2 regions of the Streptomyces sp. WY228 genome follow, and region 2 is predicted to be linked to the other one. Evidence: predicted binding sites of a transcription regulator. Region 2 holds the regulator's gene; the other holds the start of a gene.
The links. Region 2 encodes HrcA, which represses chaperone genes, less so after heat shock. Its sites were predicted from a motif close to TTNGCACTCNGNNNNNCNGAGTGCNAA; they were not measured.
Positions count from the first base shown of each region.

Region 1 (15,438 bases), 2.3 Mb from region 2:
CCTCCTGGAGGTCGCCGGTCATCACGTACAGCTGGCCCGTGAGACGCGCGACCGCCCGGGCGTAGAACTCTTCGAACTCCTCGACGGTCAAAAGTTGCTCCCGGATCTTTCGCTTCACCGGGTATACGCCCGGCGCGCGCCATCCGGTCGACACCACCGGCCATATTTCCGAGGTGACGGTCGTCACAGGACCCGAACGGCCCAGGCCCTCCCCTCACCCCCGCCGCTCACCACGCATCTCCCGAAGCTCAAGCGGCGAGATCCGAGCGCTCTTAACAGTGATGGGGTGGATGGGTCAGTAGTCCCACCCGCCCACCCTGGCTGCGAAGTTGACAGTTTGTGATCGAGTTGCGACGCACGGTCGCCAGGCTCTAGCGTGCGGGAAGACCACGACCAGGCAAAAGACGACCCCCACCGGTGCTCCAACACCGACAGGGGTCTAGCCACCGAAGATCGAGAAAGCGAAGAAAGCGATCCCCATGGCTGACAGCCAGTTTAGTGATGCACCCCGCGCTCCGCGCGAGACCCCGCCCACACCCCCGCACCCCATGGCCAACCCCGGCTACGGCAAGCGCTCCGCGCCCGGCGAACGTCCGCGCACCGACCGCGACTTCGCCCACCTCCTCCCCCGTGACGCCTCCGTCGCCGCCTACATCGACCGGCTGCCCGACGGCTCCGACATCTCCGTGAAGACGCTGGCCAAGCACCTCCCGTACGGCCAGTGCGCCCTGCGCACCACCCTCAACCGGCTCCAGGACGCCGGGCACTTACGGCGCGGCAGCGAGTGCGTGATCACCGACGAGGTCATGCTCTGGGTGACCCGGACCTTCTTCTCCCGCACCGCACGCGAGGACGCCTGGTGGAACGCCTACACCCGGGGCGACGCTCCGCCGGACGAACCGCAACGGCCCACCCGCTCGCGGGCGTTCATCCTGCTGGCGGCCCTGGGGCGGACCGCCCCCGCCCTGACGCTGTCCGCCGCCGACTGCGTACGCCTGGAGCCGCAGGTCGGTGAGTGGATCGCGCGGGGCGCGACCGAGGCGGAGCTGCTGCACGCCCTCACCAGCGGGCTGCCGTCCCCCGTCCACTGCGCCGCCCGCCTCGTCGAACGGCGGCTGCGCGACAAGCTGCCGCCCGAGCCGGTCCTGCCGGGACCCCGGACCGTCCTGCGCACCCTCGAATGCGGCAAGTGCGGAGTGCCCGGCTCGCCCGAAGCGCTCCTCGGCGGCCTCTGCCGGCCGTGCCGGGGGCCGTCCCCCGAGCCGCCGGTGGGGCCGCCGGGAACCGTGCAGCCGCCCGGCGTACGGGACCGGATGAACGCGGTCCGGGCCGGGCTCGTTCCTCGATCCGAAAGGACATACCGATGACCGTGCGGCTCGCCCGGAGATCCGACGGGGCACGATGGAGGGGAGGAGGCGACGCCATGACCCCCAGCTCCGCCGATCACGCACCGCACGCCCAGATGTCCGTCGAGGAGTTCGAGCAGCTTGCCCGGACGGCCCCCGAGACCGTGACGCTTGAGCTCATCAACGGAAAGCTGGAGGTCAAGCCCGTGCCGGACGGGGACCACGACGAGATCATCATGTGGGTCGCGATGCAGTGCATGCAGCAGCAGCCGGAACTGCGGCTGTACCGCGAACGCGGACTGCGGATCGGCGGATACCGCAACGGCCGCGCCCGCCCGGACGGCACCCTGGCCCGCGCGGGGCGCTTCGCGGGTGACGGCGAGTGGTCGAACCCGGACCGCGTCCTCATGACCGTCGAAGTCACGTCGCACGACCACGACACGGACCATCGTGATCGCACGGAGAAGCGTGACGGGTACGCCGCGGCAGGCATCCCGGTCTACCTCCTGATCGACCGCGACCACGATGCCCTCGTCGTGTACAGCGAGCCGGAGAACGGCCGGTACCGGCAGCGGACGACGTACGAGTACGGCAAGGCCGCCGCCCTCCCCCACCCCGTCGACATCACCCTGGACACCGAGGAGCTCAAGGACTACGCCCGCTGACCCGCCGCCCTCGGTTCTGACGCGGTCAGAAGCCGCCCGTGAAGGCGAAGAGGAACGAGAGCGGGTGGAGCACGCCCACGGCTCCCAGGACGAGGCCCGCGAGGCACTGGGGCCGGTTGTACCCGCCGATCAGGCCCAGCACACCGAAGGTGATCGCCAGACTCCCGGCCAGGAGGGCGAACAGGCCGAGGAAGAACGCGGCGATCAGCGCGATGACGCCGAAGCCGAGCGAGACGGGCCCGTAAAGCGTTGCGGGCGTCGCGGGTGTTGCGGGTGTTGCGGGTGTCGCAGGCGTCGCGGGTGTCGCAGGCGTCGCTGGGGTTTCGGGGCTTTCGATGGTGCCGGTTCCGGTTCCCTTGTCCCCCATCATGGCATTCGCCGCCGAACCGTCATCGCGCCGCCTCCGCCCCGCCATCACGCCACCTCCGCCGCCAGCTGCGTCGTCGCCAGCTCGCGGTACAGGTCGTCCCCGGCGATCAGCTCCTCGTGCGTGCCCGCCGTGCGGACCCGGCCCTCCTCCAGAACCACGATGCGGTCGGCGTGGCGGACCGTGGACAGACGGTGTGCGATGACCAACACCGTTGCCTGCTCGGCCATTTCGAGGATGACGTCGCGCAGCGCCTGCTCGTTGACCGCGTCCAGTTGCGAGGTCACCTCGTCGAGGAGCAGCAGCCGGGGGCGGCGCAGCAGGGCGCGGGCGATGGCGATCCGCTGGCGTTCGCCGCCGGAGAGCGTGACGCCCCGGTGGCCGACCGCCGTGTCCAGGCCGTCCGGCAGCCGGTCGACCAGGGCGTCCAGGCGGGTACGGGCCACCGCCGCCGTCAGCTCCTTCTCCTCCGCCTCCGGGGCGGCAAAGAGGAGGTTCTCGCGGAGCGTCCCGGCCAGGACCGGGGCGTCCTGTTCCACGTACGCGAGCGAGGCGCGCAGTTCGGCCAGCGGCCAGTCGCGGATGTCCCGGCCGCCCACGGTGATCGTGCCGCCGTCGTGGTCGTAGAAGCGTTCCAGCAGGCTGAACACCGTCGACTTGCCCGCCCCGGACGGGCCCACCAGCGCGACGAGTCCACCGGCCGGAACGTCGAACGTCACCCCCTTGTGGGCGGGGGCGCGCTCGTCCCCGTACCCGAAGGTCACGTCCTGGAAGGCGACCCCGAGCGGTCCGCCCTCCGGCTCCATGGCCCCGGATCCGGTGGAGGTCTCGCCCGGCAGCGACTCCACCTCGTCGATCCGGCGCACCGCCGCGAGGCCGCTCTGCAGCCCCGTCCAGCCCTCGACCAGACCGCCGATCGGGCCCATCAGGTAGAAGAGGTAGAGCAGGAACGCGATCAGCGAGGAGATCTCCAGCGAGCCCGACGCGACCCGCGCTCCGCCGACGCCCAGCACGGCCAGGAAGGCGAGTTGGATCGACATCATCATCGTGACGTCCGAGACCGAGGACCATTTCGCCACCGAGACGCCCCGGTCGTGCGCGTGCCGGGCCGCCTCCGCCACGGCTGCCGTCTCCCGCTCCTCGGCACCGCTCGCCTTGACCGTACGGAACGCCTGGAGCACCCGGTCCAGGGCCGCGCCCATCGCCCCGACGGACTCCTGCGCCCGGAGCTGCGCACGCTGAATACGCGGCATGAGCAAGGCCGTTACGGCTCCGATGCCGACGATGACGACCAGCGTCACGCCCAGCAGCGTCACGTCCATGTACGCCATGAACGCGACCGTTCCCAGCAGCATCAGCACACTGTTGAACGACTCGACCAGACCGCTGGAGAGGACCGTCCGGAGGAGAGTGGTGTCGCTGGTCACCCGGGACTGCAGGTCGCCGGGGGTGAGGCGGTCCACCGCCGGTACCTTCAACCGCATGATGCGGCCCACGAGTTGGTCTCGGGCACGGAGCACCACGCCCTCTCCCGTACGGGCCATGAGGTAGCGCCCGTACGCGGAGATGCAGGCTCCGGCGAGTACGAGCGCGGTCAGCGCGACGAGCGGGGCCACGGGCGAGCGGTCGGCGGCGAACGCGTCGACGGCGTACTTCGCCATCAGGGGCATCGCCAGGCCGGCCGCGGAGCCGGTGAGCGAGAGCAGGCCCGCGCGGATCAGTACGCCCCGGTGCGGGCGGACGCGGGCAAGGAGGAGGCGGAGGGGGGACGGGCCGGACTTGCCCTGGGCGGGGTTCCCGGTGGTATCCGCGGGGGACCCACCGGCCGGCGCCTCGGGGGCCGCCGCCTCCCCGGTGGGCCGCTCGGGCCCTACCGCCTCCCCGGTGGGCCGCTCGGGCCCTGCCGCCTCCCCAGTGGGCCGCTCGGGCTCTGCCGCCTCCCCAGTGGGCCGCTCGGGCTCTGCCGCCTCCCCAGTGGGCCGCTCGGGCTCTGCCGCCTCCTCGGTGGGCTGCTCGGGCTCTGCCGCCTCCTCGGTGGGCTGCCCGGGCCCCACCGGCACACCGGCGGTCTGCCCGGGCCCCACCGGCTCACCGGCGGGCCCCGCCGCCGGTGTCCCCGCGTCCTCAGGCCCGCTGCCGGCCGCCTCCGCCCCGGCTCTCGCTTCCGCCCCCGCCGTCCCCGACACCGCGCTCATCCCGTACCCCTCCGCCTGCCGTGACCGCCGCCGCCGTCACCACCATCAAGGGACGCAGATCCGCCGGTTCCGCCTGTTCCCCGACCGTACGGCCCTCCGCCTGCAGCCAAGCATGCGGGGCGAACGGTGGGGCGGACCGCACCCCGGCGCACCAGTCGGGCCAGACGCCGGACATCCGGCAGGCCAGGGCGACGGCCACCGAGCGGGGCAGGCAGCCGTAACGGCTCGCGCAGCGGCGGCTGGTGGCGACGACCGCCTCCAGCACCTCCATCGTCTCCGCGTACGAGGCCGGGCGCGCGTCCCGGGCGCATCTGGCCAATACCCGGCGCAGCCGTCCGGGCTTCAGGCGGGCCAGGACGAACGCGGCGACGATGGCCGTGCGCAGCCGCACCCCGCCCGCTCCCGCGCCCCGGCGCGGCATCGTCATCTCGGTGGTCATGGGCGCAGGATCTTCGCGTCGACGAGCTGCCGGGTCAGTTCCGCGACATCCGACTCCGCCTCGGCGCGCTCGACGTCGAACGCGGCGAGGATCCGCTCCACGGCGATGTCGGGGGTGTGTCCGGCGGCGAGGGTGTCGACGACGATGATGCTGGTGTCGTTCAACTGCCAGTAGCTGCCGTCCTTTTCGTCGAGGAGGACGCCGCCGTACTCGGTGGTCGTGACGGCGATGCCTTTTCTGAGCTTCACAGGGTTGCCTCGCTGGTCGTGGAGGTGCGGTGGGGTGGCAGTGACGGCGACTGTGCCGGTGTCGGCGTCGGCGTCGGCGTCGGCGTCGGCGTCGGCGTCGGCGTCGGCCAGGCGTTCTCGGCGGTGCGGAGCCAGGTCTCGCCGGCCACGGTGGAGCTGACGGAGTGCTCGACCAGGACCGGAGAGAAGGGTTCGGCGGCGAGCCGGAGCAGGTGGCGGGAGTCGACCAGGCCGTGCTCGGCGAGCCGGGAGCCGGTCCACAAGTCGGCCAGTTCCGACGCGTGTTGACGCAGCCCCTGGTGTTCGTCGGAGGACATGTGGTCCTTCGTCGTGCGGGCCAGCAGCGCGTCCGGGACCACCCCGCGCATCGCCTCGACGAGCAGCGGTTTGTAGCGCCACGGGCTGATGCGCTCCGCCAGGCGTACGGCGAGGGTCGCCTCCAGGACCCGGTCGTCGTAGAAGGGCGCGGCGACCGGCAGCCCGATCGTCATGCCGATGTCCTCCATCGCCTGGAAGTGCCGGGCCCCCATCCGTACGGCGTCGATGTCGACGTGCCGGCCGCGCCACGGGTCGATCGGCTCGGCGCGCTCGGCGGCGGCCCGGAACTCCTCGGCGATCAGGGCGTTGGCGTGCTCCGTGAACCAGGGGCGCAGCGACTGCCGTACGCCCCAGGAGAGCAGCGGCGTACGGGTGACCGGCTGGGGTTCGGCGGTGATCGCGCCGGCGAGCCAGCGGGGGAACGTGGAGCGGTTCAGCAGGGCCTTCAGCGTCGGCAGGAACGGCCAGCCGAGCTGGTGGCGCAGGCCGCTGAGGTGGTTCCAGGCAGTGAGCGGGTTGCCGTGGAAGAGGTCCTGGTAGGCGTGGGGCAGGCCGAGGAAGAGTTCGTCTCCGCCGTAGCCGGTGAGGTGGTAGCGCGAGCCGGTGGCGTGGGCGCGGCTCAGGAGCAGGTGCGCGCGGGCCCGGCCGGGGGCCACGGGGAGCGGCTCGTCGTTCAACTCGGCTGCGGTGGCGGCGAGCTCGGCGTAGAAGTAGGGGGCGTCGTCGGCGGGGATGATGTGGTGCTCCAGGCCGGTGACGTCGCCACCCTTCCGCCCCGCATCGCGCGTACGCGCCGCGTTACTGTCTCGGTTCCCGCCAGCACCTCGCGCCGCCCCGCCACTCCGCGTCGCCTCGCCGCCTCGCGCCGCCTCGCCCCCTCGCGCCCCAACACCTCCTTCTCGTGCCGCCTCCACCGCTCTGCGCGCCCACGTCTCGTCCTCGCTGTAGCGGTCGCGCGCGGCGACGGTGAGCAGGGCGAGTTCGGCGGGGCCGGTCGCGCGGGCGGCGAAGGTGAGGGCCGTGGAGTCCATGCCGCCGGACAGCTCGCAGCTGATCCGGTCCAGGCCGCCGACATGGGCCCGTACGGAGGCGGCGATGGCGTCGCCGAGCGCCTGCGCCCCGTCGGCCAGCGGGAGTTCGGCGGGTGGCGGCTCCCACCAGCGGTGCTCCGTGGGGCCGGGGACGGCGGCCGTGCCCGGTGCTGCGGCGGGCAGGGCCAGGCCGTACCCGGCGCCGGTCTCGTGCACGCCGCGCCACACGACGCGGCGGCTCAGGGGGTGCGGCAGGAAGTCGAGCATGCGCAGGGCCAGTGCGCCGTCGTCCAGGGGTGCGCCGATCAGGCGGGCGAGGACGGCGGGGCGGTCGGAGGCGATGGTTCCGGCCTCCGGGTGCCGGGCGTGGTAGATCCGGCGCAGCCCGGAGGCGGTGCCCCGGATCCAGGTCTGCCCGGAGAGCCGGGCGATCACATGGTGGAGGCCGGGCAGACGGGCGAGGCGGCGTTCCAGGCCCGCCCGGTCGCGGGCGCCTTCCAGGAGACCGGAGAGCACGGCGTCGGAGACCCGGTCCGGGCCGATGAGCACGAGGGCGTCGTCGCCCCGGCGGAGGTGGCTCACCCGGCGGACCAGCGGGCGGGCGAGGACCCAGGGCCGCCCGGATGCGTGGGCGACCACCGTCCCCCCGCCCGCCCCCGGAGGAAGTCGCCCGGCCACCGCCGCTCCCGCCACGCTGTCCGGCAGGACGACGAAGTAGTCACGCAGTTGGCCGGGCATGTTCACCTTCCGGAAGTTCTCGTACGACGCGCGGGAAACCGGGGGCCGGATCAGATGATGCGGCGGACCCAGTACTCCTTGTACGAGCCGTAGAAGTAACCGGCGGTCTTCTTCGAAAAGTCGCCCTGCTTGAACAGCGACGGCTTCACGTAAGCCTTCTTCTGCTGCTTCATGACACCTTCCCTTCTGTGCGGTTGACGACCGTTATGCCCAACTGGCAGCTGCATAACTGAAGTTATTCGTGCGGCTGGTGTTCACCACGTGAACACCAGAGCCATCATGTCCCGCTGCCGATCCGGTACGCATGATTCCGACTTACCGTGCGAAGTTGGCTGGATAGCGCGAGGACCGGGGCCGGCACGCAGGGCCGCTCCCGGCCTCTCCACGGCACCGCGGGGCACCGCGGGGCACCGACCGGTCGGCATGTGCAGTCGCACAGCACCGGAGCGCGGCGAGGTAGTGGACTGGACCAATGGCTGTACGCGTCGGCCGGACCGGGCAGTGAGCTGCCAAGAGAGCCGGCGGCGTGCGGCGGAACGCGGGAACCATGGCGGGCGAGGGCCCGGCAGCCCGCGCACCGGCCGTACCTCACGGGTCGCCGGCGCGCCACCGACATCGCCGAAAACGGAGGAACGCGCGGTGCAGCACGGCACCGGGCACGACAAGTACGCATTCGGCCACAGGCCCGGAGTGTGCCCGTTGGACCCGCCGGACCCGCCGGACCCGACCTACCGTCCGCGCAGCCGGTAGCCGCCCCAGGCCGCCGCTCCCGCGCCCAGCAGCAGCGGGATCATGCCGTAGCCGACGACCATCGAGGAGTGGGCGTACCACCGTCCGCCGTCGAACACCTGGGTCGCGGTGATGGTCTCGGGGTCCGTACGGCCGTCGTGGTCGGCGAAGAGGATCCTGGTGCGCCCGGTCTCCGCCGGCCGCGGCACGCCGTCCACATGGGCGCGCAGCGCCTCCCGGGCCACCCGTTCGCGCTCCGCCTCGTTGGCGCGCTGCTGGACCGGGCTCTCGCCGAAGCAGTGCCAGACGGTCTGCCCCTTCTTCGTCCGCGTGTCGTCGCAGTCGATCCGGCCGAAGGTCTCGACCCGCATGCCGAGGGCGCCGGAGAGCCCCGCCCCGGTCACCACGACGAACAGCCCCAGCACGAACAGCGCGGCCCCGCCCAGCACTAACGAGGCCCCCTTCCAATCCTTGGCCATCCCGTCCCGTCCCCGTCCCCGTCCCCGTCCCGTCCCCCGTTGTCGCGACGACCGGTCCACCGGCCCCCCGGCCGCATTGTTCCAGTGCGGCCGGGAACGCCACAGGGGCGGCACCTCCGTGAAGGAGATACCGCCCCTGTGGGACGTACTGCGGACGTACTGCGCACGTACGGGGACGTACGCGGAACTTCGGATCAGGCGGGGAGGCCGGAGCCTCCGTGGCTGATCAGAAGTCCATGTCACCGCCCGGCATGCCGCCCGGAGCGGCCGCGCCGGCCTTCTCGGGCTTGTCGGCGATGACGGCCTCGGTGGTGAGGAAGAGCGCGGCGATGGACGCGGCGTTCTGCAGGGCGGAGCGCGTGACCTTCGCCGGGTCGAGAATGCCCTCGGCGATCATGTCGACGTACTCGCCGGTCGCGGCGTTGAGGCCGTGACCGATCGGCAGGTTGCGGACCTTCTCCACGACGACGCCACCCTCGAGACCACCGTTGACGGCGATCTGCTTGAGCGGGGCCTCCAGCGCGAGCTTCACGGCGTTGGCGCCGGTCGCCTCGTCGCCCGTGAGGTCGAGCTTCTCGAAGACGGCCGAGGCCTGGAGCAGAGCCACGCCACCACCGGCGACGATGCCCTCCTCGACGGCGGCCTTGGCGTTGCGCACCGCGTCCTCGATGCGGTGCTTGCGCTCCTTGAGCTCCACCTCGGTGGCGGCGCCGGCCTTGATGACGGCCACGCCGCCGGCCAGCTTCGCGAGGCGCTCCTGGAGCTTCTCGCGGTCGTAGTCCGAGTCGGAGTTCTCGATCTCGGCACGGATCTGGTTGACGCGACCCTGAACCTGGTCACTGTCACCGGCGCCGTCGACGATCGTCGTCTCGTCCTTGGTGATGACGACCTTGCGGGCGCGGCCGAGCAGGTCCAGGCCGGCGTTCTCCAGCTTGAGACCGACCTCCTCGGAGATCACGGTGCCACCGGTGAGGATGGCGATGTCCGCGAGCATGGCCTTGCGGCGGTCGCCGAAGCCCGGGGCCTTGACGGCGACGGACTTGAACGTGCCCTTGATCTTGTTGACGACCAGGGTGGAGAGCGCCTCGCCCTCGACGTCCTCGGCGATGATCAGCAGCGGCTTGCCCGACTGCATGACCTTCTCCAGCAGCGGGATCAGGTCCTTGACGCTGCCGATCTTCGAGTTGACGATCAGGATGTACGGGTCGTCGAGCGACGCCTCCATACGCTCCATGTCGGTGGCGAAGTACGCCGAGATGTAGCCCTTGTCGAAGCGCATACCCTCGGTGAGCTCCAGCTCCAGACCGAAGGTCTGGGACTCCTCGACGGTGATGACGCCTTCCTTGCCGACCTTGTCCATCGCCTCGGCGATCTTGGCGCCGATCTCGGTGTCGGCGGCGGAGATGGAGGCGGTCGAAGCGATCTGCTCCTTGGTCTCCACGTCCTTGGCCTGCTCCAGCAGAGCGGCGGAGACGGCCTCGACGGCCTTCTCGATGCCGCGCTTGAGGGCCATCGGGTTGGCGCCTGCGGCGACGTTGCGCAGACCCTCGCGGACGAGAGCCTGAGCCAGAACGGTGGCGGTGGTCGTACCGTCGCCGGCGACGTCGTCCGTCTTCTTGGCGACCTCCTTGACCAGCTCCGCACCGATCTTCTCGTACGGGTCCTCGAGCTCGATCTCCTTGGCGATGGAAACACCATCGTTGGTGATCGTGGGCGCGCCCCACTTCTTCTCGAGGACGACGTTACGGCCCTTGGGGCCGAGGGTGACCTTGACGGCGTCGGCGAGCTGGTTCATCCCGCGCTCGAGACCGCGCCGTGCCTCCTCGTCGAACGCGATGATCTTGGCCATGTGAAGTGGTCCTCCCGGACAGGGGTGGATTTCTCCGGACCGAGAGGCGCCCGCGACGGACGGCCAGCGTGCGTGGTGGTTCCTTGCCCCACCGCGCCTGCGGGCCTCACCGGCCCGGTCCAAGTTCTGTCACTCTCACCTGGAGAGTGCTAACGCCAATGATTAGCACTCGACCCCTGCGAGTGCAAGCGTCCCTCGTCGGATGTGGACAGCGGCGGCGTCGGATGCGGACGTCGGCGCGCCCCCGCGACCGGTCACCGGACCGGATCGCCGGACCGGGCCACCGGACGCGCGTAGGGCCCGATCCCCCTGATCCGGGGTTCGGGCCCTACGGGCGTGAGTGGTGTCGTCGGACGACCGCGCCGAGCTCAGCCGACGGCGAGCTTGACCATGTCGGCCTGGGGCCCCTTCTGGCCCTGCGAGATCTCGAATTCAACTCGCTGACCCTCTTCGAGGGTGCGGTACCCGTCCATCTGGATCGCGCTGTAGTGGACGAAAACATCCGCACCACCGTCGACCGCGATGAAGCCGTACCCCTTCTCCGCGTTGAACCACTTGACGGTGCCCTGAGCCATGCCTAACTCCCCTATTACTGGCCCTTGCACGGGACCGCACTTCGCGGACCCGGGTCGGAACTCACCCTCCGACAGGAGAGGGTGTGCGGCGCCGCAGCGCGTCGACCGCGGCCGAATGTATCCGCCCAACTGCCCTCTGCAACAGGTCAATCGGACGAGAAATCTGGGCGCGGAAGAACACGCGAATATGCGGGTTTGCTGAGATTTACGGGCAAGTCGGGCCAGGCAAAGGGCACTTATGCCGCAAGAGGTTCACGCACTTTGGCTGCTTCTTATCGGGGCCGGGCGCATTCTCATATGCGGGCGGCACGGGCAGCGGATGGGGCTTCCCCAACTGTACCGTGCTCAACCATGCAGAATTGCCCCCTCCGCTTCTCTCGCGGAGGGGGCAATCGTGGTCACTCAGAGGTGCGGTGGGGGCCGCCGTGGAGCGGCCCGGGGCGGTTCAGCAACCGCCGGCGACCGCGGGGATGATCGAGACGCCGGCGCCGTCCGGCGTGGCCGCGTCCAGGCCGCCCTCGAAGCGCACGTCGTCGTCGTTGACGTACACGTTCACGAAGCGGCGCAGCTTGCCCTGGTCGTCCAGGACGCGGGCGGCGATGCCCGGGTGGTCCTTCTCCAGGGACTCGATGACCTCGGAGAGCTTCGCGCCCTCCGCCGGGACCTCGGCCTGGCCGCCCGTGTACGTACGGAGGATGGTGGGGATGCGGACCTTGACGCTCATGGTGGTGCCCTTCTTCCTTCGGTACGGGGTGGTCGTCAGGCGGTGCCGAGGCCCGCGGCGCGGAAGGCGTCCAGGCTCGGCTTGATGGTGGCCGTGGCCTGCGAGGTGGCGGAGACCGCGTCGAGCGTCTTCAGGCCGTCGCCGGTGTTGACGACGACGGTGGTGAGCGTCGGGTCGATGACGCCGGCCTCGATGAGCTTCTTCGTCACGCCGAGCGTCACCCCGCCCGCCGTCTCGCCGAAGATGCCCTCGGTGCGGGCCAGCAGCTTGATCGCATCGACGACCTGCTCGTCGGTGACGTCCTCCACCGCACCGCCGGTGCGGCGGGCGATGTCCAGGACGTACGGGCCGTCGGCCGGGTTGCCGATGGCCAGCGACTTGGCGATGGTGTTCGGCTTCTGGGGCCGTACGACGTCGTGACCGGCCTTGAAGGCGGCGGAGACCGGGGAGCAGCCCTCGGCCTGGGCGCCGAAGATCTTGTACGGCCGGTCCTCGACGAGTCCGAGCTTGATCAGCTCCTGGAGCCCCTTGTCGATCTTCGTGAGCTGGGAACCGGACGCGATCGGGATGACGATCTGGTCGGGCAGCCGCCAGCCGAGCTGCTCGCAGATCTCGTACGCCAGCGTCTTGGAGCCCTCGCCGTAGTACGGGCGGAGGTTGACGTTGACGAAGCCCCAGCCCTCGCCGAGCGGGTCGCCGATGAGCTCCGAGCAGAAGCGGTTGACGTCGTCGTAGTTGCCCTCGATGCCGACCAGTTCACCGCCGTACACCGCGGCCATGACGACCTTGCCCTGCTCCAGGTCGTGCGGGATGAACACGCAGGAGCGCAGTCCGGCGCGGGCGGCGGCGGCGCCGACGGCTCCGGCCAGGTTGCCCGTGGAGGAGCAGGAGAGGGTGGTGAAACCGAAGGCGCGGGCGGCCTCGACGGCGATCGCGACGACGCGGTCCTTGAAGGAGTGCGTCGGGTTGCCGGAGTCGTCCTTGACGTACAGGCCACCGGTGACGCCCAGCTCACGGGCGAGGTTGTCGGCCTTGACCAGCTTGGTGAAGCCGGGGTTGATGTTGGGCTTCTCCGCGACATCGGAGGGCACCGGCAGCAGCGGTGCGTAGCGCCAGATGTTGTCCGGACCGGCCTCGATGCGCTTCCGCAGCTCCTCCGGGGAGCCGGTGGGCAGGTCGTAGGCCACTTCCAGCGGTCCGAAACAGGACGCACAGGCGAAAAGGGGGCCGAGCTCGAAACGCTCGCCGCACTCGCGGCAGGAAAGCGCCGCGGCGGGACCGAGGTCCACGGGGGCGGTGGTGGCATTACCTGCAACGGTCTGAACAGCCATGATGGCGGAGGCCCTTTCTCCTCATCTTCCTTGCGACGCATTTCGCCACAAGACGGAATTGGCACCTTCCCCACCGTGACCTCGCGGTCGGCAGGAGGGTTGCCGGGACTTCAACGGGCCGTTCCCTCAGTCCCTCTGGATGAGCTCTATGGCGCTGGATCTTCGATCCAGGCGTTTATGTGCGGTCCGACCCCGACATGCGACGGCCATACGCGTTGTTCAAGACTGTAACCGAAGCATCGGACCGTTGAGATAGTCGTCCGAACCGCGAGATGGATCACACACAGGGAGTGCCGACCGTGCTCGAAGAGGTGGAACGCTGGCTGACCAGGCGTTCCTGGTCGTCCGGCGACCGCCCGCTGAACCGGCTCACCGACGCCCGGGACGCCGATCCGCGCCGTACGTCGGTGAGCGTGGTCCTGCCCGCGCTGAACGAGGAGGCCACGGTCGGCGCGATCGTGGCGACGATCCGCCGGGAGCTGATGGAGAAGGTCCGGCTGGTCGACGAGCTCGTGGTGATCGACTCCGGCTCCACCGACGCCACCGCCGCCGTGGCCCGGGCGGCGGGCGCGCGGGTGGTCCACCGGGACGCGATCCTGCCCCGGATCCCGGCCCTGCCCGGCAAGGGCGAGGTGCTGTGGCGGTCGCTCCTGGTGACCAGCGGCGAGATCGTCTGCTTCGTGGACGCCGACCTCAAGGACTTCTCGGCGGACTTCGTCTCGGGCACGATCGGCCCGCTGCTCACCGACCCCACGGTCCAGTTCGTCAAGGCGATGTACGACCGTCCGCTCGGCGACAGGGCAGGTCAGGGCGGCCGGGTCACCGAACTGGTGGCACGGCCGCTGCTCAATCTGCACTGGCCGCAGCTGGCCGGATTCGTACAGCCGCTGGGCGGCGAGTACGCGGTGCGGCGGTCCCTGCTGGAGCGGCTGCCGTTCCCGGTCGGTTACGGAGTGGAGCTGGGCCTGCTGGTGGACGCCCTGCACACGGTGGGCCTGGACGCGCTGGGCCAGGTCGACGTCGGCGTACGCATCCACCGCCACCAGGACGGGCAGGCGCTGGGCCGGATGGCGGCGGCGATCTACCGCACGGCGCAGCTGCGGCTCTCCCGTGGCCATCTGGTGCGGCCCGCGCTGACCCAGTTCGAACGCGGCGAGGACGGCTTCGTGCCGCGCACCCATGCGGTGGACACGGAGGAGCGGCCGCCGATGCGGGAGATCGCGGAGTACGCGGAGCGCCACGCGGCGTGAGCGGGCGGGGCGCGTGCCCCTCCGAGGCGTTTGGCGGCTTCCCGAACGGGCTAGGTTCCGCTACATGGTCTCCGAGCACACGTCTTCCTCGAACGCCCAGGTCCTCGTCGCGTCCAACCGCGGCCCGGTCACGTACACGCTCGGCGAGGACGGGACGCTGGACTCCAAGCGCGGCGGCGGCGGTCTCGTCTCCGGGCTGAGCGCCGTCGACGACAAGCTGTGGGTCTGCGCGGCCCTCGGCGACGGGGACCGCGAGGCGGTGCGCCGCGGGGTCGGCGAGGAGGGCGTGCGGATGCTCGACATCGACGCCGAGGTGCACGCCGACGCGTACAACGGCATCGCGAACTCGGTGCTGTGGTTCGTCCACCACCTGCTGTACCAGACCCCCGTCGAGCCGGTCTTCGACACGGAGTTCCGGCGGCAGTGGGCGGCGTACGAGACGTACAACCGGGCCTTCGCGGAGGCGCTGGCGGAGGAGGCGGGGCCGGGGGCGGCGGTCCTGGTCCAGGACTACCACCTGGCCCTGGTCCCCGGCATGCTCCGCGAACTGCGCCCGGACCTGCGGATCGGCCACTTCTCGCACACCCCGTGGGCCCCGGTGGACTACTTCCGGCTGCTGCCCGACGACATCGCCGAGCAGCTGCTGCGCGGCATCCTCGGCGCGGACCGGGCCGCGTTCCTGACCCGTCGCTGGGCGGACGCGTTCATCGGCTGCTGTACGGAGATCCTCGGCGGCACGGGCCGGACCAGGGTCGGGGTGCACGGCCTCGGGGCCGACGCGGACTTCCTGCGCCGGCGCTCGCACGAGGCGGACGTGGACGAGCGGATGGCGGCGCTGCGCGAGCAGGTGGGCGAGGGCAGGAAGACGATCGTCCGGGTGGACCGCACCGAGCTGTCCAAGAACATCGTGCGCGGCCTGCACGCCTACCGCACGCTGCTGGACACCCGCCCCGAGTGGCGCGAGCGCGTCGTCCACATCGCCTTCGCCTACCCCTCCCGGCAGGACCTCGCCGTCTACCGGGACTACACGGCGGCGGTGCAGACCCTGGCCACGGAGATCAACGCGGCGTACGGCACGGAGAGCTGGACCCCGGTGGTCCTCCACGTCAAGGACGACTTCGCCCGCTCGCTGGCCGCGTACCGCCTGGCGGACG
Region 1 is NZ_CP079114.1:4,744,411-4,759,848, reverse strand. It holds gene KV381_RS20735 (SigE family RNA polymerase sigma factor) at 1-91, opposite strand, end outside; gene KV381_RS20730 (hypothetical protein) at 549-1,367, shown strand; gene KV381_RS20725 (Uma2 family endonuclease) at 1,424-2,011, shown strand; gene KV381_RS36610 (hypothetical protein) at 2,037-2,426, opposite strand; gene KV381_RS20715 (ABC transporter ATP-binding protein) at 2,426-4,573, opposite strand; gene KV381_RS20710 (lasso peptide biosynthesis B2 protein) at 4,503-5,012, opposite strand; gene KV381_RS20705 (lasso peptide biosynthesis PqqD family chaperone) at 5,009-5,260, opposite strand; gene KV381_RS20700 (asparagine synthase-related protein) at 5,257-7,347, opposite strand; gene KV381_RS20695 (keywimysin-related RiPP) at 7,398-7,520, opposite strand; gene KV381_RS20690 (hypothetical protein) at 8,076-8,555, opposite strand; gene groL (chaperonin GroEL) at 8,782-10,404, opposite strand; gene KV381_RS20680 (cold-shock protein) at 10,773-10,979, opposite strand; gene KV381_RS20675 (MoaD/ThiS family protein) at 11,425-11,703, opposite strand; gene thrC (threonine synthase) at 11,739-13,034, opposite strand; SAM riboswitch class I at 13,053-13,180, opposite strand; gene KV381_RS20665 (glucosyl-3-phosphoglycerate synthase) at 13,334-14,284, shown strand; gene KV381_RS20660 (trehalose-6-phosphate synthase) at 14,349-15,438, shown strand, end outside.
Region 1: a site for HrcA is predicted at 10,567-10,593, ahead of groL (chaperonin GroEL). Genes of this name have one in related genera too.

Region 2 (15,438 bases):
CTCCGCTTCCTCCTCGGGGCAGCGGAAGCCGGGCTGTACCCGGCGCTGATGTACACCGTCACGCTCTGGTTCTCGCAGCGGCACCGCGTGAAGGTGGTCGGCCTCATCTACACCGCACCGGCCCTCGCCACCATCCTGGGCGCCCCGGCGGGCGGCGCGCTGATGAGCATGGACGGCACCGCCGGACTGCACGGCTGGCAGTGGATGTTCCTCGTCGAGGGCCTGGTCACCGTCGCGGTCGGCGCCGTGGTCTGGTTCGCGCTCCCCAGCCGCCCGCAGGACGCCCGATGGCTCTCCGCGGACGAGGCCGCCCTGCTGTCCGAGCGTGCGGCGGGCGCGCCGTCGCCCCACCGGCTGCGGGGCAACCTCAAGCTCGCCTTCGGACGCCCCGTCGTGCTGATGCTCGCGGCCGTCTACTTCGTGAACCAGCTCGTGGCCTCCGCCGTCGGGTTCAACCTGCCCGCGATCGTGGAGGACCTCGGGGTCGAGGGCACGACGAACATCGGGCTGGTCACCGGCAGTATCGGCCTCGCCGTCCTCGCCGGTGTGCTCTTCTTCCCCTGGCTCCACGGGCGGATCGGCGACGACACCGGGCTGATCGTCCTGTGTGCCGTCGCGGGGACCGCGGCGATGGGCGGGTTCCTGGTCACGGACGCGGTCGCGGCACAGTTCACGCTGCTGTTCGTCGCCAACTTCTTCCTGATGGGCACCCTTCCGCTGTTCTGGTCGGTGGCCATGTCGCGGATGTCGGGACTGATGGCCGCCGTCGGGCTCGCGTTCATCAACACCGTCGGCCTGCTCGGAGGGTTCTTCGGACCCTTCCTCTTCGGTCTGATCGAGGACCGTGTCGACGGCGATCGGGCCCCCTTCGTCCTCGTCGTGCTGGCCGGACTGGTGGGAGCGGCCCTCGCCGTGGCCCTCAGGCAGCTGGTACGCCGTGAGGACCGCACGACGCCCCGGACGCCCGTACCCGCCGGGAAGTGAGCCGCACCGGCCTCCCGCCGCACGCCGCCGGCCTGCGGGAATCGTGGTCGACACCACGTTTCCCGCAGGCCGCGGCCGTGCCTATCCTGCGCCCATGAACGACGAGCCGGCCCTGCGCCGCGAGCTGGCCCTGACGCTGCTCGGCGACCTCGACAGCCTCATCGAGCGCCTCGCGGACGACATCTGCGCGCACAGCTCCCGGTACGCCAGCGGGACCCCGGTCTCCCACGACGACCTGCACCGGACGCTGCGCGGCAACATGGAGATCGCCCTGCGCGAGTTCGGCCGGATACCCGACGGCGAACGCCTCTTCGAGGCGGTGGCCGCCGAGAACGGGCGGCTCCGCGCGGAGCAGGACATGCCCCTGGCCACCGTGCTCCAGGCCTACCGCCGAGGGGGCCGGGTGCTCTGGCAGGCGATGGCCGACTGGATGCGCGACCGCTCTCCCGCCCAGCAGCACCTGGTCGGTGACATGGCCGGCGCCGTCTGGGAGACCATCGACCGGTTCTCCTCCGCCATGGCGGACGCCTACCGCCTGCGCATGCTCGAACTCCAGCACCGCGAGGCATCCCGCCGCGGCGCCCTGTTCGAGGCGCTGCTGGACGGCCGCGCGGGCGATCCGGCGGTGGCCGGAGCGGCCGCCACGGCCCTCGGTGTACCCCGGCAGGACCGCTACGCGGTGGTGGTCATCGCCCAGGACGCCCACGACGCCGTCTCGCCGCCCGACCCCGCGCCGGCTCTGGAGGGCTGGGGGCTGTGGTCCTTCTGGCGGCCGCGCGCGGACACCGTCGCCGGGCTCGTCAGGCTCCGGGCCGCCGACCCGGCGGACCTCGCGGAGGCCCTGCGCGGCCAGCGCATCGGCCGGGCGGGCATCTCGCCTCCTTTCGGCGAACTGGCAGCGGCGGCCCAGGGACTGCGCCTGGCGCAGCGCGCGCTGGACACCCTGCCGCCCCGCAGCGGAGAGGTCGCCTCGCTGGACGACCGACTGGTGCACGCGGCGCTCGGCGCCGAGCCGGAGATCGCCGAACGCCTCACGGTGCGCTATCTCCACGGGGTCCTGGACAGCGGCGCCGAGCGCGACGTCCTCCTGGGCACGCTGCGGACCTGGCTCGACTCGGGCTGTTCGGCCTCCGGTACCGCCACCCGGATGTTCTGCCACCGCAACACGATTCTGAACCGCATCGGCCGTGTCGCCGAACTGACCGGCTGGCCCGCCGACTCGGGTGAGGCACGGCTCGGATGGGCCCTCGCACTGCGCGCCCTCGAACTGGACCACTGACCCGCGCCCGTCCGGGTACGGCCCTGCGGAGCGGCCGCACGGCCCGTGCCGTTGCCCACCCCTCCGGCCCCGGTGCTGGGCGTCTGCACATGGCCGCCGCGCCGCGCCCTGGCCGAAGCTGAGGCGATCGGACAGCCCGTTCGCACGCGTGAGGGAGCCAAGGTGCAGTTGAGCGTCGCCACCATCCTGCAGGAGTCCGCCGCCCGCCGTCCCGACCGGATCGCGGTCGTCGACGGGGACGTGCGCGTCACCTACCGAGACCTGTGGCGGGACGTCCTGCGGCTCGCGGCCCGGCTCCGCGCCGACGGGGTGAGGACCGGCGACCGGGTCGCCCTGCTGCTGCCCAACTCCGCGGACTTTCCACGCGCCTACTACGCCGTGCTCGCCGCCGGAGCCACCGCGGTGCCCGTGCACGGCCTGCTCGTGGCCGACGAGGTCGCCTACGTGCTGCGCCACAGCGGCTGCCGGGCCGTGATCGCGGCCGGGGCGCTGACCGTGGTCGCCGAGGCGGCCGCCTCCGGGGCCGGTGTCAGGGTCCTGCCCGTCGACTGCGGCGGGCAGGCTCTCGACGGGCCCGAGCCGCGCGACCCGGACGACACCGCGGTCATCCTCTACACCAGCGGCACCACCGGGCGGCCCAAGGGAGCCCTGCTCACCCACGCGAACCTGGTCCGCAACGCCACCGTGTGCGCCCAGGACCTGTTCGCGCTCACGCCCGACGACGTCGTCCTCGGCTGTCTGCCGCTGTTCCACAGCTTCGGCCAGTCCTGCGCCATGAACGCCGCCCTCAGCGCCGGCGCGTCCCTGGTCCTGACCGCCCGCTTCACCGGCCCCGACGCCCTCGCGCTGATGGCCCGCGAGGCCGTGACGGTGTTCATGGGGGTGCCGACGATGTACCACGCGCTCGCCGAGGCGTCCGGGGCGGACGGCCCCCGTCCCGCCGGTCTGCGCTTGGCGGTCTCCGGCGGCGCCGCCCTCCCGGTCGCGCTCCTCGAACGCTTCGAGGACGCCTTCGGCACAGTGATCCTGGAGGGCTACGGGCTGACCGAGACGTCCCCCGCCGCCACGTTCAACCGGCCCGAGGAACGGCGGACGGGGACGGTGGGCCGCCCCATTCCGGGCGTCGAGGCGGCCGTCGCCGACCCGAGGATCGAGGACCGCGTCGTTCCCCTGGCCGACGGCGAGCGGGGCGAGGTCGTCCTGCGCGGCCACAACGTCTTCGCCGGGTATCTCGACAACCCGCGGGCCACCGCGGAGGCCCTGGTCGACGGCTGGTTCCGGACCGGCGACCTCGGGGTCAGGGATCAGGACGGCTTCCTGACCATCGTCGACCGCAAGAAGGATCTGATCATCCGCGGCGGGTTCAACGTCTACCCCCGCGAGGTCGAGGAGACGCTGGCCCGCCACCCCGGCATCGCGCAGGTCAGCGTGGTGGGGCTGCCCGACGAGGTCAGGGGGGAGGAGATCTGCGCCGCCGTGGTCGCACGCCCCGGGGCGCGGCTGCACCCCGACGAACTCGTCGAGTGGGCCAGGGAGCGCCTCGGGCGGCACAAGTACCCCCGGATCGTGCGCGTGCTCGGCTCGCTGCCGCTCGGCCCCAGCGGCAAGGTCCTCAAGCGGGAGCTCCGGGAGACGTGCGCATGACTCTCGTCGACACCCGTTCCGGCACGGTCCGCGGCTCGGCCGAGGACGGCGTCACCGTCTTTCGAGGCATACCGTACGCGGCCGCGCCCGTCGGTCCCCTCCGCTTCCGGGCACCCGTACCCGCCCCGGAGTGGCAGGGGGTCCGCGACGCGACCGCGTTCGGGCCCACCGCCCCCAAGAACCCCTACGCGGCCCCGCTGGACGCACTCCTGCCCGACCCCGACATCCCCGGCGACGCCTGCCTCAACCTCAACGTCTGGACGCCTGCCCCGGACGAGGGGCAGCGGGCCGTCATGGTGTGGATCCACGGCGGATCGCTGCGCAACGGTTCCTCCGCCGTCCCCGTCTACGACGGAAGGGCCTTCGCCCGCGACGGGGTGGTGCTGGTCTCCCTCAACTACCGGCTCGGCATCGAGGGCTTCGGCGTCTTCCCCGACGCCCCCGCCAACCTCGGACTGCGCGACCAGCTCGCCGCGCTGGCCTGGGTCCGCGACAACATCCGTGCCTTCGGCGGCGACCCCGGCAACGTCACGGTCTTCGGCGAGTCCGCGGGGGCCACCAGCATCGCCGCTCTGCTGACGAGCCCCCACGCCACCGGGCTGTTCCACCGGGCCGTCCTCCAGAGCGGAGCCCCCACCGCACTGCCGCCCGCCCGGGCGTCGCGCACCACCGGGGCCATGGCCGGGCACCTCGGCGTCGATGCCACCGCCGCGGCCTTCGCCCGCATCGATCCCGCACGGCTGCTCGCCGCGCAGCGCACCGCGACCTCCGGCGGCAACCCCCTGACCGGCAGCCGTGGCTTCCACCCCGTCATCGACGGCGACGTCCTTCCCACCGCGCCCGCCGACGCGTTCGCGGCGGGCGCCACCGACGGCATCGATCTCCTCCTGGGCAGCAACACCCACGAGCACCGGCTGTGGTTCGTGCCCAGCGGCCTCGCCGACCGGATCGGGCGCGGCGCCCTGTGGGCCGCCACACTGAGGAACCGGGCCCCCTTGCGGGCCCCGGGCATCTACCGGGCCGCCCGGCCGGACGCGCCGCCCGGCGAGATCCTCGGAGCCATGGCCACCGACCGGATGCTCAGGGCCCCGGTCAACCGGCTCGCCGACGCCCGGACCGGCCGACCGGGCCGCACCTACGTCTACGAGTTCGCGTGGCCCTCGCCGGTGGGGCGGCTCGGCGCCTGCCACGCCCTGGAGATCGGCTTCGTCTTCGACACGCTGCACACCGAGGACAGCCGCCTCCTCGCCGGTGACGCGGCACCGCGCGACCTCGCCGTGGCCATGCACACCGCGTGGACCGCCTTCGCCACCCACGGGGACCCCGGCTGGGAAGCCTGGAACGGCACCCGGCCCGTGCGGACCTTCGGAGCCGACGCCCCCGTACCGTCCACGCTCCGCGGAACGAGGAACTGCGCATGTGGGGCTGAGTCCCGCACACCCCTCCCACCCGCACCCGTCCCCGCCCAGCCGTACTGGGGCCGCGACGCCGACTACATCCAGGCCCGGATCGACCGGCTCGGCACCGTCCTGCGCGAGGCGGCGGCCCGCCACGGGGCGCTCTACACCGACACGGCGGGGATCGGCGCGGGCCACGACGCGTGCGCACCCCAGGAGGACCGGTACATCCAGAGCGCCCTCTCCCTGCGCGACGGCTTCCCGCTCCACCCCACCGCGGCGGGCTCCCGGGCCTTCGGGGAAGCCGTGGCCGCCACCCTCACCGACGACGGGGAGCGGTGACGGCGACCGCCGCCGGGAGACACCCGGCGGCGGTCGCCGTTCAGGCCGCCGGTACGCGGACGCGCGTGGTCAGCAGGACGGAGTCGCGGGCGGCGGCCCGGGCGCGGGGGTCGAAGTCGGGCGCCGCGCAGACGAGGAGTGTCCGGCCGTCGTCGCCGCCGAGGCCGCAGGCGAAGGCGCCGAGCCCGTCGGGCAGGTCGAGCTGTTCGACGATTCCCTCGCCCTCCCGGACCCTGACGACACGCCCGTGGAGGGCGTCGGCGACCCACAGGTCGCCCGAGCCGTCGACGGCGCACCCGTCGGGCGCGTACCGGAGCTCCGCGATCATCCGGCCGGTCGGGGCCAGGGCCGGCGAGGGAGCGACCTGAGCCCAGGTGCGGCGCTCGGTGAGCAGGCCGTCGGGCGTGAGGGTGAAAGCGGTGTGGCGGGCGGCGAAGGTCTCCCCGACGACCAGGGTCCTGCCGTGGTCGGTGAGGACGGCCGCGTTGGGGAAGACGAGCTCCTCGGCGGCGACCCGTACCGTTCCGTCGGGCAGGACGCGGAGCAGCGCGGCGGTACGAGGGTGCTCGCCGGCGTTCAGGTCGAAGCCGAAGCAGCCCACGAAGGCGGTTCCGTCCGGCAGGACGAGCATGTCGTTGGCCGGGCCCTCGCCGTACGGGGCCAGATGGGCGTGCACGACGAGGCTGCCGTCCGGTTCGCGCCGCATGACCTTCCGCCCCCGCATCGCGACGAAGAGGAGCGCCCCGCCGGGCAGCCAGCCGAGGCCGCCGGGGTGGTCGCCGTCCAGGCCGAGGACGGTGATCGTCCGGCCGTCCCCGGCCACGGTCACGATGCGGTCGGCGTAGAAGTCGGACACCCACCACACGCCCTCGTGCCAGCGGGGGCACTCGTAGAACGCGCCCGGGGCGCCGATCGGGGTCCATCCGGTGTCCGTCATGTCCGCACTCTCGCCGAAAGGCGGCGTGCGGGCCATGGGCGATCGCCCATCGTTCACCGGCTCCCACGAACGAATCCGACCAACAGCACGCCGCCGGGCCCGGACCCTCGGCAGGAGGCCCCGGCCCGGCCCGGTCCGGGAAGCTCCGGCGGCGAGCGACAATGGACGGTATGCCTTCCGTACTGCCCGATGGTGAGCCCGTGCCCGACCACGGGGCGCTGCCCCACCATGCCCTGGAAGGCGCAGCCGACCGCCCGCTCGGCTTCTATCTGCACGTGCCGTACTGCGCCACCCGCTGCGGCTACTGCGACTTCAACACCTACACCGCCACCGAGCTGCGCGGCTCCGGCGGAGCGCTGGCCTCCCGCGACAACTACGCCGCCCATCTGATCGAGGAGGTCCGCCAGGCCCGCAAGGTCCTCGGCGACGACCCGCGCCCGGTCCGTACGGTCTTCGTCGGCGGCGGCACGCCCACCCTGCTGCCCGCCGCCGACCTCGTACGGATGCTGGCATCGATCAGGGAGGAGTTCGGGCTCGCCGAGGACGCCGAGATCACCACCGAGGCCAATCCGGAGTCCGTCGATCCGGCCTACCTCGAAGCCCTGCGCGAGGGCGGCTTCAACCGGGTCTCCTTCGGCATGCAGAGCGCCAAGCAGCACGTCCTGAAGATCCTCGACCGCACCCACACCCCCGGCCGCCCCGAGGCCTGCGTCGCCGAGGCGCGCGCGGCGGGCTTCGACCACGTCAACCTGGACCTGATCTACGGCACCCCCGGCGAGTCCGACGACGACTGGCGGGCCACCCTGGACGCCGCGATCGGCGCGGGCCCCGACCATGTCTCCGCGTACGCCCTGATCGTCGAGGAGGGCACCCAGCTCGCCCGCCGCATCCGGCGCGGCGAGATCCCGATGACCGACGACGACGCGCACGCCGACCGCTATCTCATCGCGGACGAGGCCTTCGCCGCCGCCGGTTTCGACTGGTACGAGGTCTCCAACTGGGCCACCACCGAGGCCGGCCGCTGCCTCCACAACGAGCTGTACTGGCGCGGCGCCGACTGGTGGGGCGCGGGCCCCGGGGCGCACAGCCACGTCGGCGGTGTGCGCTGGTGGAACGTGAAGCACCCCGGCGCGTACGCCCAGGCGCTCTCCGAGGGCCGCTCGCCCGGCGCGGGCCGCGAGATTCTCGCCGACGAGGACCGCCGGGTCGAGCGGATCCTGCTGGAGCTGCGGCTGCGCGAGGGCTGCCCGCTCGACCTCCTGAAACCCGACGGCCTCGCCGCCTCCCGCCGCGCCCTGACCGACGGCCTGCTGGACCCGGAACCGTACGGGAAGGGCCGCGCGGTCCTCACCCTGCGCGGGCGGCTCCTCGCCGACGCCGTCGTCCGCGACCTGGTCGACTGACACCCGGAGAAGACTTCACGGGCACGCTCACGGCTTGCAGTCCTTCGCCGTCAGCGGCGGCGCGACCCCGGCCGGCTTGCCGCACACCAGGGTCCGCTCGGCGCTCGGCCCCGGCCGGACCACCTTGACGATGTTGAGACCGTGCACGTTGTCCGAGACCGAGGACTTCGCCCGGCTGAACGAGATCGTCCCCGTGGGCATGTTGTTGAGGTCCACCGTGTGCAGCGTCGCCCAGGTCTCCGCCGCGCTCCGGCGCTGGTCGCCGCGGGCCGCGGCGTCGTACAGCGCGGCCGTCGCGCTGTAGGAGATGACGGTCTGCCCGCTGGCGAACAGCTCGTCCTCGTACGCCGGACGCCCCGAGACCAGTGCGGCGACCTCCCCCTCCGGGTGCAGCGCCCGCAGCGTGCGGTACGCGTCGCCGTAGAAGCCGAGGTTCTTTCCGCGGTCCAGCGGGGCGAGGGAGCTGTGGTAGAGCGTGACGTTGGCCGCGATCGACGTGCTGTCGTCGAAGGTGCCCTTCGTCAGATCGTCCCCGGTGAACACCGTCATCCGCCGGTCCGAGCACCCGGTGGTGCCCGACAGGCCCGCCATCAGTGTGGGCACGTCCTCGACCCGCCCCGCGAAGTACAGCGCGTCCGGCACCCGCTCGGCCTGGCAGATGGTGGTCAGCGGGGCGTTCAGGCTCGCCCCGCCCGCGAGGTCGTAGCTCACGTCCCGGCCCAGCGAGAAGCCCGACGTCCGCAGCATCTCCTTGCCCGCGGCCCGCTGCTCGGCGGTGTACCGGTCCAGGTCGCCGTTGTGGTCCCCGCGCGACAGCACGATCGCGTGCGGGCGGTCCAGCTCCTTCGCGACCTGCCGGGCGACCAGCCCCAGCGCGTACGTCTGCTCCTCGTCCGTCGCCGCGAGGCCGAAGTAGTTGGGGAACCGGCGGGGCAGGTCGCCGCTGGAGTTCGTCGTGTTCACCAGCGGCAGCCCCGCATCGCGCAGCAGCCGCGTCGCGTCGTCGCTCTCGTAGGTGTTGCGGCCCAGGCCGACCACCCCGACCACCGACGGATCCCGCCGGGCCACCTCGATGATCTTCCGTACGGCGGTGAGCTGCCGCAGCATGTCCTCGCCGCCGTTGGCGGTCAGCACCCGCAGCTTCACCGACCGGCCCACGGTCTTGTTCACCGCCCGCTGCTGGAGGTAGACGCCGGTCAGCTCCTCCAGGCCCTTGCGGGTCGCCTCCCGGTCCTTGCCCGTGGCGGTCAGCGGACCGGCGTACACGACCGTCACATACGCGTCGCCCGGTGCGATGTCGGCGTTCTCGGCGCGTATCTCCTGCTCGATCCGCTCGAAGGTGATGCCCTTGCCCGCCCCGTTCAGCTCCAGGTCGTTGCCCCGCGCGAAGAGCACCTCGGGCGCGGTCGCCACCCCCACGCACTCCCGGTCGTCCCCCTCACCGGCCCAGATCGCGTCCGTGTTCCGGTCGGTCAGCGGACCGTGGCAGTACGTATCGCGCCAGTGCCCGGCCCACAGGAACGCCCCCAGCAGCGAGCCCACGACGACCACCGCGATGCTCGCCCGCGACATCACCCACCACGCCCAGGTCCGCCGCACCCGGTGGGTGACCAGCTGCGCGTGCGCGTGCTCGTGCGTCAGCTTCTCCGTCGACAGCGGCAGCAGCAGCACCCACGCCAGCGTCGCCGCGGCCACCGGCGACTGGCCCAGGCTCAGATCGTCGACCCACCGTTCGTAGCGGGCCCGGGCCCCGGAGGAACCGCTCGGCGCCCCCGGACCCGGCCGCTCCGGGGGCAGCGGCGGGGTGTGCCGCATGATCTCGGAGGCCGGCAGCGAGGCGAGCAGCAGCAGCGGATCGACCTCGCTGCGCCGCGACCGTACGTTGTTGATCGCGTTGATCAGCAGGATGCCGCCGTTGTCCTGGGTGGCCCGGGGCAGGAACACCACCGGCGGGACCGTGCGCTTGCCGCGCCGCCAGTCCAGGGAGTGCGGGCGGTAGTTGTGCCGCAGGTCCTCCAGCAGCGCCTGCACCCGCAGCTCCAGATGGAACTGGCGCGCGTACTCGTCGCCCGCCCCCGCGTCCGCCACCCGCTCCGCCACCGCCGCCGCCCGCGCCCGGATCACCCGCCAGGAACCGCTAGGCGAGAACCACGACCAGCCGTCCGACGGATAGCCGGTGCTGGACGCGGCCAGCGACGAGGTGGTGGCGAACCAGCGGCTGGCCCGGCGCAGCCACAGCAGCGGCGGCGCGGCCCGGCTCGCCAGGCCCACCACGGCGAGCCCGAGCAGCGCGACGGCCGCCACCAGGGCCGTCAGCAGCCAGTCGATCTCGCCGAGCAGCACGCTGAGCAGCGCGATGAAGAGCGCGCCGACGAACGTCTCGGGCCGCACCGACTCCCGCAGCGACTCCCACCGGCTGCCCCGGCGCGGCCGGCCGGACCGCCAGCGCAGCCGGCTCAGCTGCTCCAGAATCCTTTCCTCGCGCACCTCGGAGGTGTTGCCGTGCGACTGCTCGACCACCGTCGCGGTGGCCTGCTCGATCGCCCCGAGCAGCCGGGAGCGGGGAAAGGAGAAGGTCTTGTACTGGGTGTTCTCGCGGGTCTCCCAGGGCTTCTCGGAGAGCGTGCGCACCATGTCGAGCGCCGCCTCGTACGGAGTGGCGCCCTCGCCGTCCAGCAGCCGCACCGGCACCCGGCGCAACTCGTTGGCCCGGTGCACCTGGTGGACGACCCGCTCCACGCGGGCGTCGATCTCCGGTCCGGCCGCGGCGTCCGCCGCCTGGGCCACCACGAGCGGCATCACCGGCCGGTTGACCCGGTACCGGTCGATCAGCTGCTGCATCAGATGGAAGACGGCCGAGGCCGCCTCGTTGTCCGCACTGTCCCGCCAGACCTCGCGCGCCATCGCCCCGTGTCCTTCCCCCGTGGACCCCGCGGCTCCCTCGAACCGTCGGTCCGTGAACCGCCTGCCCGTTCTTCCCTCTCACTAACCGATGGTGCGTGTGGGGCGCAGGCATTCCCAGGGATCGGCACATGATCGTCCGGGACGGACGGGCCTCAGCCCGGGGACATCAGTCCGGAAGGGTGACGAAATCGATCAATTCCTCTACCCGGCCCAGGAGTTGGGGCTCCAGGTCCTTGTAGCTGCGGACCTTCGACAGAATGTGCTGCCAGGCCGCCCCGGTGTTCTCCGGCCACCCCAGCGCCCGGCACACACCCGTCTTCCAGTCCTGCCCCCTCGGCACCACCGGCCAGGCGTCGATCCCCACCGAGGACGGCTTCACCGCCTCCCACACGTCGATGTACGGATGCCCCACCACCAGCACATGGTCGCCGGTCACCCGATCGGCGATCCGGGACTCCTTGGAGCCGGGCACCAGATGGTCCACCAGCACCCCCAGCCGGGCGTCCGGCCCCGGCCCGAACTCCCCGACGATCGCCGGCAGGTCGTCGACACCCTCCAGGTACTCCACGACCACGCCCTCGATCCGCAGGTCGTCGCCCCACACCCGCTCCACCAGCTCCGCGTCGTGCCGGCCCTCCACATAGATCCGCCCGGCCCGCGCCACCCGGGCCCGCGCCCCGGGCACCGCCACCGAACCGGAAGCCGTACGGGTGGTGCGCACGGGGCCGCCGGGGCCCGGGCGCACCAGCGTGACGACCTTGCCCTCCAGCAGGAAGCCGCGCGGCTCCATCGGGAACACCCGGTGCTTGCCGAACCGGTCCTCCAGGGTCACCGTCGGACCCTGCGCCGTCTTCTCGCAGCGGATCACCGCCCCGCAGAAGCCGGTGGCGACCTCCTCCACGACCAGATCGGGTTCGGCGGGCACCTCGGGCACGGGGGCGGACCGCTTCCACGGCGGGGTCAGGTCCGGCTGGTAGCTGCGCATGGCCCGACGATAATCGGCCCGCCGCCGTGAAGAACCTCACGCCGCCACGAAGATCCGCACGCCACCGCGGGGATCCTCACACCGCGAACCGCTCCGCCAGCGCCGCCCGTTGCTTCCGGACGAACGCCGCGTCCACCACCGCCCCGTGCCCCGGTACGTACAGCGCGTCCTCGCCGCCCAGCTCCAGCAGCCGCTCCAGCGCGGCCGGCCAGCGCGCGGGCACCGCGTCCGGGCCCGCCTGCGGATCGCCCGACTCCTCGACCAGATCGCCGCAGAGCACCACCGGAGGCCCACCGTCCGAGCCCGGCACCAGCACCGCGAGGTCATGGCCGCTGTGGGCGGGGCCCAGATCGGCCAGCAGCACCCGGCGGCCGCCGCCCAGATCGAGCACCTGCTCCCCGTCCACCTCGTGGTGCGGGACCACCAGCGTGTCCGCCGACCGGGCCGCCTCGTCCTCGGGCACGCCGTGGCGCACCGCGTCGCCGTACAGCCCCTGCTCTCCGTCCCGCAGCAGGGCGGCCAGCCCCGCCGAGCCGTACACCCGCACCCCGGCGAACGCCGCCGTGCCCAGTACATGGTCGAAATGGGGGTGGCTCAGTGCGATATGCGTCACCCTGCGGCCGAGCAGCGCCTCGGCCTGCCGGCGCAGCTCGACGCCCTCGCGCAGCGTCGAGCCGGTGTCGTACAGCAGCACCCCCTGCGCACCGGCGACCAGCGCGACGGTGGCGTCCCAGCCCGGGAGCCGCCGCCGGCCGACACCGTTGCCCAACCGCTCCCAGCCGAAGTCTTCCCAAGCGACGTCCATACCAGGACGCTATCGGCAGCGACCTGCGCGGTCCCGTGGTGGGGCGGCCGGTCGCCCTTGCCCCGGCCCCACCCCACCCCCGTACACTGACGACGGGATCGCTGGCACTCGTACGTACCGAGTGCCAGCCGGACACCGGAGAGATCCGGAGAAACACAGCTGGAGGTGTGCGCGATGCTCAGCGAACGCAGACTCGAAGTGCTGCGCGCCATCGTCCAGGACTATGTCGGCACCGAGGAGCCCGTCGGCTCCAAGGCGCTCACCGAGCGGCACCGGCTGGGGGTCTCCCCGGCCACCGTCCGCAACGACATGGCGGTGCTGGAGGACGAGGGCTTCATCGCCCAGCCGCACACGAGCGCGGGGCGCATTCCCACCGACAAGGGGTACCGCCTCTTCGTCGACAAGCTCGCGGGCGTCAAGCCGCTGTCCTCGCCCGAGCGCCGGGCCATCCAGAACTTCCTCGACGGCGCGGTCGACCTCGACGACGTGGTCGGCCGGACGGTGCGGCTGCTCGCGCAGCTGACCCGGCAGGTCGCCGTCGTGCAGTACCCCTCGCTGACCCGCTCGACGGTGCGGCACGTGGAGCTGCTGTCGCTCGCGCCCGCCCGGCTGATGCTCGTCCTGATCACGGACACCGGCCGGGTCGAACAGCGTATGATCGACTGCCCTGCGCCGTTCGGCGAGGCATCGCTCGCGGATCTGCGGGCCCGGCTCAACAGCCGGGTCGTCGGACGCCGCTTCGCGGATGTCCCGCGCTTGGTGCAGGAACTGCCGGAATCCTTCGACAGCGAGGACCGGGGGACGGTCTCCACCGTCCTTTCCACCCTCCTCGAAACCCTGGTCGAGGAGACGGAGGAGCGGCTTATGATCGGCGGCACCTCCAACCTCACCCGCTTCGGACACGACTTCCCGGTGATGATCCGGCCGGTGCTGGAAGCACTGGAGGAACAGGTCGTCCTGCTGAAGCTGCTCGGTGAGGCCACGGACTCCGGCATGACCGTACGGATCGGGCACGAGAACGCCCACGAGGGGCTCAACTCCACGTCCGTCGTCGCGGTCGGCTACGGTTCGGGCGACGAGGCAGTCGCCAAACTCGGCGTGGTCGGACCGACCCGCATGGACTACCCCGGAACGATGGGAGCGGTACGCGCAGTGGCACGTTACGTCGGACAGATCCTGGCGGAGTCGTAAGTGGCCACGGACTACTACGCCGTACTCGGCGTGCGCCGCGACGCATCTCAGGACGAGATCAAGAAGGCATTCCGTCGGCTCGCCCGCGAGCTGCACCCGGATGTCAACCCGGACCCGAAGACCCAGGAGCGGTTCAAGGAGATCAACGCCGCTTACGAGGTGCTCTCGGACCCGCAGAAGAAGCAGGTCTACGACCTCGGCGGCGACCCGCTCTCCGCGAACGGCGGAGGCGGCGGTGGCGCGGGCGGTTTCGGAGCCGGCGGCTTCGGCAACTTCTCCGACATCATGGACGCGTTCTTCGGCAACGCCGCGCAGCGCGGGCCCCGCTCGCGCACCCGGCGCGGCCAGGACGCCATGATCCGGCTGGAGATCGACCTCAACGAGGCGGCCTTCGGCACCACCAAGGACATCCAGGTCGACACGGCCGTCGTCTGCAACACGTGCAGCGGCGAGGGCGCGGCCCCCGGCACCTCCGCCCAGACCTGTGACATGTGTCGCGGCCGCGGCGAGGTCTCGCAGGTCACCCGGTCCTTCCTCGGCCAGGTCATGACCTCGCGGCCCTGCCCGCAGTGCCAGGGCTTCGGCACGGTCGTGCCCACCCCCTGCCCGGAGTGCGCCGGCGACGGCCGCATCCGCTCGCGGCGCACGCTCACGGTCAAGATCCCGGCGGGCGTCGACAACGGCACCCGTATCCAGCTCGCCGGAGAGGGCGAGGTCGGCCCCGGCGGCGGCCCGCCCGGCGATCTGTACGTGGAGATCCACGAGCTGCCGCACGCCGTCTTCCAGCGGCGCGGCGACGATCTGCACTGCACGGTCACCATCCCCATGACGGCCGCGGCCCTCGGCACCAAGTGCCCGCTGGAGACGCTGGACGGCCTGGAGGAGATCGACATCCGGCCCGGCACCCAGTCCGGCCAGTCCGTTCCCCTGCACGGGCGCGGGATCACGCATCTGCGCGGCGGCGGCCGGGGCGACCTCATCGTGCACGTCGAGGTGATGACCCCCTCCAAGCTCGACCCCGAGCAGGAACGGCTGCTGCGCGAGCTCTCCAAGCTCCGCGGCGAGGAACGGCCCTTGGGCCAATTCCAGCCAGGTCAGCAGGGCCTCTTCTCCCGTCTGAAGGACGCGTTCAACGGCCGCTGAACCGCTTTCTGCCTTTCACCGCACCGCCCGCCGGTTCCCTACCGGCGGGCGGTGCGGCGTAGGGCGGGAGAACCGGTCAGGCCGCAGGCTGGCTGATTCGGCCCCGTGCACGGAACGTGGCACGATGCGCTCATGTCCTCCGAGTTGACCGATCTCTGCCGGTATCCGATCGTGCAGGCCCCCATGGCGGGCGGCGCGTCCGGACCTCAGCTCGCCGCCGCCGTCGCCGAAGCCGGCGGGCTCGGATTCCTGGCCGCCGGGTACAAGACGGCGGACGGGATGTACAACGAGATCAAACAGCTGCGCCGGCTCACCGGCGGACCGTTCGGCGTCAACCTCTTCATGCCGCAGCCCGCCCTCGCCGACCCCAGCGCCGTCGAGGTCTACCGCCACCAGCTCGCCGGCGAGGCCACCTGGTACGAGA
Region 2 is NZ_CP079114.1:2,438,083-2,453,520, reverse strand. It holds gene KV381_RS10645 (MFS transporter) at 1-984, shown strand, start outside; gene KV381_RS10640 (CdaR family transcriptional regulator) at 1,079-2,263, shown strand; gene KV381_RS10635 (long-chain fatty acid--CoA ligase) at 2,426-3,907, shown strand; gene KV381_RS10630 (carboxylesterase family protein) at 3,904-5,646, shown strand; gene KV381_RS10625 (SMP-30/gluconolactonase/LRE family protein) at 5,687-6,583, opposite strand; gene hemW (radical SAM family heme chaperone HemW) at 6,745-7,986, shown strand; gene KV381_RS10615 (ABC transporter substrate-binding protein) at 8,014-10,890, opposite strand; gene KV381_RS10610 (DUF3097 domain-containing protein) at 11,057-11,875, opposite strand; gene KV381_RS10605 (MBL fold metallo-hydrolase) at 11,952-12,680, opposite strand; gene hrcA (heat-inducible transcriptional repressor HrcA) at 12,855-13,871, shown strand; gene dnaJ (molecular chaperone DnaJ) at 13,872-15,014, shown strand; gene KV381_RS10590 (nitronate monooxygenase) at 15,147-15,438, shown strand, end outside.